3 linked regions of the Cupriavidus taiwanensis LMG 19424 genome follow. The protein of the gene in region 1 interacts with the protein of each later gene in a pairwise test. Links are inferred from orthologs where the notes say so. Each region holds a gene or a part of one and is shown on either strand. Other genes may lie near its edges.

The links.
Region 2: the proteins of rlmB (region 1) and RALTA_RS06905 interact in binary tests that used the Escherichia coli proteins (3 or more experiments, as listed by UniProt). The link is inferred for Cupriavidus taiwanensis LMG 19424 from one-to-one orthologs.
Region 3: the proteins of rlmB (region 1) and tsaE interact in binary tests that used the Escherichia coli proteins (3 or more experiments, as listed by UniProt). The link is inferred for Cupriavidus taiwanensis LMG 19424 from one-to-one orthologs.

Annotation. Positions count from the first base shown.
Region 1 is NC_010528.1:1,995,907-1,999,005, forward strand. The notes cover bases 137-3,083. They hold rlmB (23S rRNA (guanosine(2251)-2'-O)-methyltransferase RlmB), read right to left. Parts: upstream 2,009-3,083; coding sequence 1,265-2,008; downstream 137-1,264. Other genes in these bases: tal (transaldolase), read left to right, coding at 137-416; RALTA_RS09120 (SIR2 family NAD-dependent protein deacylase), read right to left, coding at 493-1,260; rnr (ribonuclease R), read right to left, coding at 2,086-3,083. In the rest of the region: more of tal, read left to right, coding at 1-136; more of rnr, read right to left, coding at 3,084-3,099. UniProt on the Escherichia coli protein: Specifically methylates the ribose of guanosine 2251 in 23S rRNA.
Region 2 is NC_010528.1:1,495,470-1,498,516, reverse strand. What follows is about bases 69-2,963. They hold RALTA_RS06905 (bifunctional ADP-dependent NAD(P)H-hydrate dehydratase/NAD(P)H-hydrate epimerase), read left to right. Parts: upstream 69-668; coding sequence 669-2,258; downstream 2,259-2,963. Other genes in these bases: pgi (glucose-6-phosphate isomerase), read left to right, coding at 2,487-2,963; RALTA_RS06910 (D-amino acid dehydrogenase), read left to right, coding at 69-661. Outside these bases: more of RALTA_RS06910, read left to right, coding at 1-68; more of pgi, read left to right, coding at 2,964-3,047. UniProt on the Escherichia coli protein: Bifunctional enzyme that catalyzes the epimerization of the S- and R-forms of NAD(P)HX and the dehydration of the S-form of NAD(P)HX at the expense of ADP, which is converted to AMP.
Region 3 is NC_010528.1:568,687-571,598, forward strand. The notes cover bases 73-2,832. They hold tsaE (tRNA (adenosine(37)-N6)-threonylcarbamoyltransferase complex ATPase subunit type 1 TsaE), read left to right. Parts: upstream 73-1,076; coding sequence 1,077-1,589; downstream 1,590-2,832. Other genes in these bases: queG (tRNA epoxyqueuosine(34) reductase QueG), read right to left, coding at 73-1,060; RALTA_RS02705 (N-acetylmuramoyl-L-alanine amidase), read left to right, coding at 1,583-2,832. In the rest of the region: more of queG, read right to left, coding at 1-72; more of RALTA_RS02705, read left to right, coding at 2,833-2,912. UniProt on the Escherichia coli protein: Required for the formation of a threonylcarbamoyl group on adenosine at position 37 (t(6)A37) in tRNAs that read codons beginning with adenine.

The sequences.
Region 1 (3,099 bases):
AGAAGCAGGCGGGCGAGCAATGGGACGCGGCCGCCAACGGCGGCGACAACGATCCGGGCGTGCGCTCGGTGCGCCAGATCTACGACTACTACAAGAAATTCGGTTATCCCACCGAGGTCATGGGCGCGAGCTTCCGCAGCACCGCGCAGATCCTGTCGCTGGCCGGCTGCGACCTGCTGACCATCAGCCCCGAACTGCTCGAGCAGCTCGCCGGCGGCCAGGGTCCGGTGGTGCACAAGCTGTCGGTGGACCAGGCCCAGGCGGCCAACATCGCCCGCATCACCGCCGACGAGCCGTCGTTCCGCTGGCAGCTCAACGAAGACGCCATGGCGACAGAAAAGCTGGCCGAAGGCATCCGCCTGTTCGCCGCGGATGCGGTCAAGCTGGAGAAGCTGATCGGCGAGATTGCAAAATAAGGCTCGCCGGACAACGAAGCCGCCGTCGTTCCCGCGAAGGCGGGAATGACAGTGGAAATTGACGCCTTGACCCGGCTCAGCCGGCCGATGGCGCCGGCTGCGGCCACAGCTGGGGCAGGCACGCGCCGGCCGCGGCCGACAGCACGATGTCCGCGGTCTGGTCCAGCGCCGACGGCTGCGGGTTGACCACGATCACCGGCGCGCCATGGTCGCGCGCCACGCCCGGCAGCCCCGCCGCCGGGTACACCAGCCCCGAGGTGCCGACCACCAGGCACAGGTCGCAGGTCTGCGCCACATGCTCGGCGCGGTAGCGCGCGACACGCGGCAGGTCTTCGCCGAACCACACCACCCCCGGGCGCATCAGCGCGCCGCACAGATTGCAGCGCGGCGGCATGCCGGGCAGCGCGGTGGCCTCGCTGCAGCGGCCGCAGCCATCCAGCCACTTGTTGGCGAACAGGTTGCCGTGCAACTCGATCACGCCGGCGCTGCCCGCGCGCTGGTGCAGGCCGTCGACGTTCTGCGTCACCAGCGTGACCGGCTTCTGCGCGGCCAGCGCCACCAGCGCGTGATGCGCCGGGTTCGGGTTGACCGCCGCCACCAGTTCGCGCCGGTGCTGGTACCACTGCCACACCAGCGCGGGCTGGCGGCGGTAGGCGGCCTCGCTGGCCAGCTCCTCCGGATCGAACTGCTCCCACAGTCCGGTCATGGCGTCGCGGAAGGTCGGCACGCCGGATTCGGCGGAAATACCGGCGCCGGTCAGCACGAAGATATTGCTGGCGCCGCCGATCAGCCGGCGCGCTTCTTCGAGCCCCGGGAGTGCCGGCAGACGCGACTCGTCGGCCATGGTCTCAGCGCGGCAGGCGCCGCTGGCGCACGGCCTCGTACAGGCACACGCCGCTGGCCACCGACACGTTCAGGCTTTCCACGCCGCCCGCCATCGGAATGCCAACCAGCTCGTCGCAGGTCTCGCGCGTCAGGCGGCGCATGCCCTCGCCTTCCGCGCCCATCACGATCGCGGTCGGTCCCTTGAAATCGATGTCGTACAGCGACTTCTCGGTGCCGTCGGCGGTACCGATCACCCAGATGCCGCGCTCCTGCAGTTCGCGCAGGGTGCGCGCCAGGTTGGTCACGGTGATATAGGGAACGGTTTCTGCCGCGCCGCTGGCGACCTTGGCCACGGTGGCGTTCAGGCCGACGCTGCGGTCCTTGGGCGCGATCACGGCGTGCGCGCCGGCACCGTCGGCCACGCGCAGGCAGGCGCCCAGGTTGTGGGGATCGGTAACGCCATCCAGCACCAGCAGCAGCGGCGTGCCTTCGATGCCGTCCAGCAGTTCGTCGAGGTTCAGGGCCAGCGCCACGTCCTCGGCACGCGCCACCACGCCCTGGTGGCGGTCGGTGCCGGCCATGCCGCGCAGGCGCTCGGCATCGACCGGATGCAGGCGCACGCCCAGGCTTTCGGCCAGGCGCACGAAGTCCTGCATGCGCCGGTCGCGGCGGGCGGATTCGATGTAGATGTCGGACACGCCCTTGGGATCTTGCCGCAGGCGCGCGGTCACGGCGTGAAAGCCGATCAGGAGTTTTTGTTTAGCCATGGGCGCGATTGTACCCGCCCGGCCGCCGTCCCCGCGTGGCCGGGACGGCAACCTGACGGCAACTCGACGCCGATCCGCTAGCGCTTGCGCGGCGTGCGCTTGGTGGCGGTCTTGCCCGCCGGCTTGGCCGCTCGCGCCTTGGAAGCCGGCTTGCGCGGCTTTTCCAGGTGCGCGGGCTTGGGCTTGGCGGCGCGCTTGCCCGGCTTGCCGCCGGTCTTCAGGTGCGGCTTGAGCGGCGTGATCACCGCCTCGAACACCGGTTGCTCTTCGATCACCCGGTCCAGCGTCTCGTCGAACGATTCCTCCGGCTTGGACGAGCCACCCAGCAGCGCCGCCAGCTGGCGGCCCTTCTTGCGCGCCGGCACCGCATGGGCGGCCGGCACGCGCGGCTGGGTTTCGGCCCCCGTCACGCGCGCGCGCAGGGTTTTCGCCGAAGGCTCCTGCACCAGGCGGAAATCGATCTTGCGCGCATCGAGGTCGACACGCGACACCTGCACGCGCACCCGGTCGGTCAGCCGGTAGCGGATGCCGGTGCGCTCGCCGCGCAGCTCGTTGCGGGCCTCGTCGTACTGGAAGTAGTCGCTGCCCAGCTCGGTCACGTGGACCAGGCCTTCGACGTAGAGCTCGTCGAGCTGTACGAAGATGCCGAACGAGGTCACGGCGCTGACGGTGCCGGCATAGTCGCTGCCCAGCTTGTCGCGCATGAAGTAGCACTTGAGCCAGGCCTCGACATCGCGCGAGGCCTCGTCGGCGCGGCGCTCATTGGCCGAGCAGTGCAGGCCCAGCTCGTCCCAGATGGCCTCGTTGCGCCGGGCGCGCGCCGCGGTCAGCTCGGCCTTCTGCTCGGCGTCCTTCGCCTGCAGCCGGCGCGCCTTCGGCGAGATCGCGGTGTTCAGCTCGGTGCCGTGGGCAAATGCGGGCTGGTACTTGGTGTGCGCCAGCACCGCCTTGATCGCGCGGTGCACCAGCAGGTCGGGATAGCGGCGGATCGGGCTGGTGAAGTGCGCGTAGGCCTCGTAGGCCAGGCCGAAGTGGCCGATATTGTCGGGGCTGTACACCGCCTGCTGCATCGAGCGCAGCAGCATGGTCTG
Region 2 (3,047 bases), 500 kb from region 1 along the record:
GTCGTTCCGCTTCGACACCAGGGTGACGCGCATCCGGCCGGGCCACGCCGGCAAGCTGGAGCTGGAACTGTCCCAGCCCGGCGGCCAGGGTGCGGCCGAGGTGCTGAGCGCCGAGCGCGTGCTGCTTGCCGCCGGCGCCGACAGTGCCGCACTGCTGCGCCCGCTGGGCTTGCGCGTGCCGCTGTATCCGGTCAAGGGCTATTCGGTGACGGTAATGATCCGCGACGAGCTGCAGGCCCCGCTGGGGGCGCTGATGGACGAATCGTACAAGGTCGCCATGACGCGCATGGGCAACCGGCTGCGCGTGGCCGGCACGGCGGAGCTGGGCTCGCGCCGGCTCGACCTGCGCCCCGCCGCGCTGAACACGCTGGTCAAGGTGGCGCGCGACTGGTTTCCGGCGGCAGGCAACTACCACGAGGCCACGCAATGGGCCGGCGCGCGGCCGATGCTGCCCGACGGCCCGCCGCTGATCGGACCCACCGCCGTGCCCGGACTGTTCCTGAACCTCGGCCATGGTTCGACGGGCTGGGCGATGAGCTGCGGATCAGGCAAGATTGCGGCTGACCAGATCGCCGCCAGCGCTGGCGCCAGCCACGGCGGCCCCGACATCGACATGGAAGGCCTGCTGCCGGATCGCTACGGGCTGGGGCCGTCCGGATAAGCCCGACATGACACCCTCTGCCGCCACCGTCCTCACACCCGCCGCCCATGGTGAAGGCTGGCTTGCCCTGGATGCCGCCGCACCGCGCCCGGTGCCGCTCTACGACGTGGCCGCCATCCGCCGCATCGAGCGCGCCGCGCTGGCGCAGCTGCCGGCCTTCACGCTGATGTCGCGCGCGGGCGCCGCGGCGGCGCGCTGGCTCGCCTGCCATGCGCCCGGCGGACCGCTGTTGTTCCTGGCGGGTCCTGGCAACAACGGCGGCGATGCGCTGGTCGCCGCCACGCTGCTGCACCGTGCCGGCCGCGCGGTGCAGGTGTGGCTGGCGGCCGATCCGCAGCGCCTGCCCGCCGATGCCGCGACCGCATGGCAGCAGGCGCAGGCCGCGGCCGTGCCGCTGCGCGCGATGGCGCAGAGGGATGCCTCGCATGACGCGCCCTGGCCCGCCGACACCACCGCGATCGTCGACGGCCTGCTGGGCATCGGCCTGAACCGCCCCGCCGACGGCCCCATGGCGTGGTGGATCGCGCAACTCAATCGCAGCGGGCTGCCCGTGTTTGCGCTGGACATTCCCAGCGGGCTGTCCGCCGACACCGGCGCGGGCGCGCCGGCAGTGCGGGCGCAGCGCACGCTGACCTTCATTGCCGCCAAGCCCGGCCTGCTCACGCTCGACGGGCGCGACTGCGCCGGCGCGGTCGACATCGCGCCGATCGGCCTGGACGATCTCCAGCACGAAACGCCGCAAGGCCTGGTGAATGGCCCGGCGCTCTTCGGTGCCGCGCTGCCCCGGCGCCGGCACGCCAGCAACAAGGGGACGCACGGCTCGCTCGCCGTCATCGGCGGCAACGTGGGCATGACCGGCGCGCCGCTGCTTGGTGCCCGGGCCGCGCAATGGCTCGGCGCGGGCAAGGTGCATATCGGCTTCCTGGCGCAGCCGGCACCGCTGCTCGATCCGCTGCATCCGGAACTGATGCTGCATGCGGTCGACACGCTGGCGCACACGTCGATGTCGGCGCTGGTGATCGGCCCGGGCCTGGGCACCGATGCCAACGCCCGCCAGCAGTTCGCACGGCTGCTGCAGGCCACGACGCTGCCGCTGGTGCTGGATGCCGATGCGCTGAACCTGCTGGCGTCAGACCCGGCACTGGCCGGCACCCTGGCCACGCGCGGCGCGGCCACCGTGATGACGCCGCACCCGCTCGAAGCCGCGCGGCTGATGGGCGTGCCGGTGGCCGAGATCCAGCGCGACCGGCCCGCCGCCGCGGCGGCGCTGGCCGCGCAATGGCGGGCCGTGGTGGTGCTGAAGGGCTCGGGCAGCGTGATTGCCGCTCCCGACGGCAGCCCCTGGACGTTGAACCCGACCGGCAACGCGGCGCTGGCCAGCGCCGGCACCGGCGACGTGCTGGCCGGCATGCTGGGCGCGCTGCTGGCGCAAGGCATGGCGCCGCTGGCCGCGGCGCAGGCGGCGGTGTGGATCCACGGCCGTGCCGCCGATGTGCTGGTCGCACAGGGCACAGGCCCGGCAGGCGTCACGGCAAGCGAGCTGTATGCGCCGGCGCGCGCCATATTCAACCAGTTGCTGAGCGCGGCGAACGCGTGAAGCGCGCGTTCGCGCGCATACCGGCGGCGCGGGCCGCACCTGCCGTCAGACAACGACCGATACCCGTGCGGTGCCGCGGCTGTTATGTTGCAAGTGGTAACGATATGGCGCCGCCGCGAGGCCCGATGCCGCGATGGCGGCGATATACTTACCGCTCCGTCTTGCAAGCCGGCAACGTCACGCGGCTCGCGCCCCCGCAACCCCGCTAGTCCTGCACGCTAGTCCTGCATGCCCACTGACCTTCACGCCTGGAATGCCCTGCTGCGGCACCATGACACCCTTCGCGACGCCCAGATGCGCGACTGGTTCGATCGCGAAGGCGCACAGCGCGTCGCACAATGCTCGCTGGAAGCCGCTGGCCTCTATCTGGATTACTCGAAGAACCGCATCACGCCGCAAACCATGAGCCTGCTGATGCAGCTGGCGGCAGAGGCCGGCGTCACGCGGCGCCGCGATGCGATGTTCGCGGGCGAGCATATCAACACCACCGAAGACCGCGCGGTCCTGCACGTGGCGCTGCGCGCGCCCGCCGGCGCCGCCTTCAAGGTCGATGGCGAAGCGGTCGTGCCGGCCATCCATCAGGTGCTGGCACGCATGCGCGACTTCTCCGCACGGGTGCGCAGCGGCGCCTGGAAGGGCGCGACCGGCGAGCGCATCACCGATGTCATCAATATCGGCATCGGCGGCTCCGACCTGGGACCGCGCATGGTGTGCCGCGCACTGTCGCACCTGGCCGATGCCGACGGCCATGCCGCGCCGCGCATGCACTTCGTCTCCAACGTCGACGGC
Region 3 (2,912 bases), 1.4 Mb from region 1 along the record:
CGCGCAGGCTGTTGCCAAGCCCCACCGCCAGATTGCGCAGCCAGCGCTCATGGCCGATGCGGCGGATCGGGCTGCCTTCGAGGCGCTGGTTGAATTCGGCTTCGGTCCACTGGAACAGCGCCACCATGTCGGGCGCGTCCAGGCCATTGCGCACATCGAAGTCCGGCACGGTGGCCACGTGCGCGAACTTGTTCCACGGGCAGGCCAGCTGGCAGTCGTCGCAGCCGTAGACGCGGTTGCCCATCGGCGCGCGGAATTCCACCGGGATCGCGCCCTTGTGCTCGATGGTGAGGTAGGAAATGCAGCGGCGCGCATCGAGCCGGTAGGGCGCGACGATGGCGCGCGTGGGGCAGATGTCCAGGCAGCGGTGGCAGCTGCCGCAATGGCCGGATTCGGGCGGATCGGCGGGCAGCGGGATGTCCACCAGGATCTCGCCGAGGAAGAACATCGAGCCGCCGTCGCGGTCCAGCAGCAGCGTATGCTTGCCGCGCCAGCCGAGACCGCCCTGGCTCGCCAGCGCCACTTCCATGACGGGGGCCGAATCGGTAAAGACGCGGTAGCCGAACTTGCCGATCTCGGCCTCGATCCGGCTGGCCAGCTGCTGCAGGCGGCTGCGCAGCACCTTGTGGTAGTCGCGCCCGCGCGCATACAGCGACACTACCGCGGTGGCCGGGTCGTCCAGCCGCGCCAGCTCGTGGCGGCGCCAGTCGGCGGCCTGCGCGTGCGCGCCGGCGGCCGGGACATAGGGCATGCGCGCCACGATCGCGCGCACCGTGCCGGGCACCAGTTCGGCCGGACGGGCGCGCCGCAGGCCGTGGTTGGCCATATAATCCATGTCGCCGTGGCAGCCCTGCGCCAGCCAGGCCAGCAGTCCGGGCTCGGCGTGCGCGAGGTCGACATCGGCGATGCGCACCGAGGCAAAGCCCAGCGCCGCGCCCCATGCGCGGATCGACGCGGCCAGCGCCGCAAGCTCCCCCGGGCCCGCGGCCGCGTGGCCGCTGGTATCTGGTACTGGTGTGGGCGGCGCATCCGCCTGCCCTGGGGCGACTCGGTCGATCATTCCTGAATTGTACGCAATGCCCTTGCTCGAAGAACGCACCCTGACGCTGCCCGACGAAGCCGCCACCGCGCGCCTGGGCGCCGCACTGGCCGCCGCCGTGCAGGCGATGCCGCCGCGCACGGTCCATGTGCAGCTGTCGGGTGACCTGGGCGCCGGCAAGACCACGCTGTCGCGCGCCGTGCTGCGGGCGCTGGGCCACGCGGGCAAGGTCCGCAGCCCGACCTACACGCTGTGCGAGCCCTATGAAGTCGCCCGCGCCGACGGCTCGCCGCTGACGGTCTACCACTTCGACCTGTACCGCTTTGCCGATCCCGAAGAGTGGCTCGACGCGGGTTTTCGAGACTGCTTTGCAGAGCCGGCCTTCAATTTGGTCGAGTGGCCGGAGAAGGCCGGGCGCCTGCTGGGGGAACCGGACCTGCACGTGTTGCTCCAATCGGACATGGCCGGCGCCGATGACGCCGGCGAGCGGCGGATCGCGACCATGCGCGCCTATACTCCCACTGGACTTACCTTGCTGAACGCATGCTGATCAAGCGACTTGCCACCGACCGCCCCGATGGACCCGACGGCCTGCTGCAGGCGCGCCGCAAATGGATGGCGCAGGCGCTGAAGCTGGGCGCCGGCGCCGCCGTGCTGACGCTGGCCGGTCCGCAGATCGCGTCGGGCGCCGGCATCGTCGCGGTGCGCGTGTGGCCGGCGGAGGACTACACCCGCGTCACCATCGAATCCGATACGCCGCTGGCCGCGGTGCACCAGATGATCCGCGACCCCGACCGGCTGGTGGTGGACATCGACGGCCTCGACCTGTCGCCCACGCTGCGCGAGCTGGTGGCCAAGATCACCCCGAACGACCCGTATATCCAGACCGTGCGCGTCGGCCAGAACCGCCCGCGCGTGGTCCGCATGGTGTTCGACCTGAAGGAAAACGTGGCGCCGCAAGTGTTCACGCTGGCGCCCATCGGCAGCTACCGCAACCGGCTGGTGTTCGACCTGTATCCGGTCAACCCGCCCGACCCGCTGTGGAAGCTGGTGCGCGACACCGAGGAAAAGCAGCGCCGCTTTGCCACCTCGGCCCCCGCGCCGGGCGCGGAAGGCATCGCCGGCGCTCCGGCCGGCGCGGAAGAGGACGCCATCGGCGCGCTGGTGCGCCGCTTCGACGAGAAGGGCGAAGTGCCGCCCACCACCGCGCCGCTGCCGCCGCCGGTGGCCGCGGCCCGGCCGCGGCCGTCGACACCGTCCACCGCACCGGTGCCGCCGGTGCCGGCCCCGAACGCGCCCGTGGTGCCGCCGGTCGCACGCGACAATCCCACCGCCGAGCGCCCGTTCAAGATGCGCCGGCTGCTGACCGTGGCGATCGACCCCGGCCATGGCGGCGAAGACCCGGGCGCGATCGGCGCGGCCGGCTCGCGCGAAAAGGACGTGGTGCTGCAGATCGCGCACCGCCTGCGCGCCAAGATCGACGCGCAGCCCAATATGCGCGCGATGATGACGCGCGACGCCGATTTCTTCGTGCCGCTGAACGTGCGCGTGCAGAAGGCGCGCCGCGTGCAGGCGGACCTGTTCGTGTCGATCCACGCCGATGCCTTCCTGTCGCCCGAGGCGCGCGGCGCGTCGGTGTTCGCGCTGTCCGAGCGCGGCGCGTCCAGTACCGCGGCGCGCTGGCTGGCCAACAAGGAAAATGCCTCCGACCTGATCGGCGGCGCCAACATGGGCAACAAGGATGCGCAGGTGGCGCGCGTGCTGCTGGACTTGTCGACGACCGCGCAGATCAACGACAGCCTGCAGGTCGGCAAGGCCGTGCTGGGCGAGATCGGCGGCATCAACAAGCTGCACAAGGCCCACGTCGAGCAGG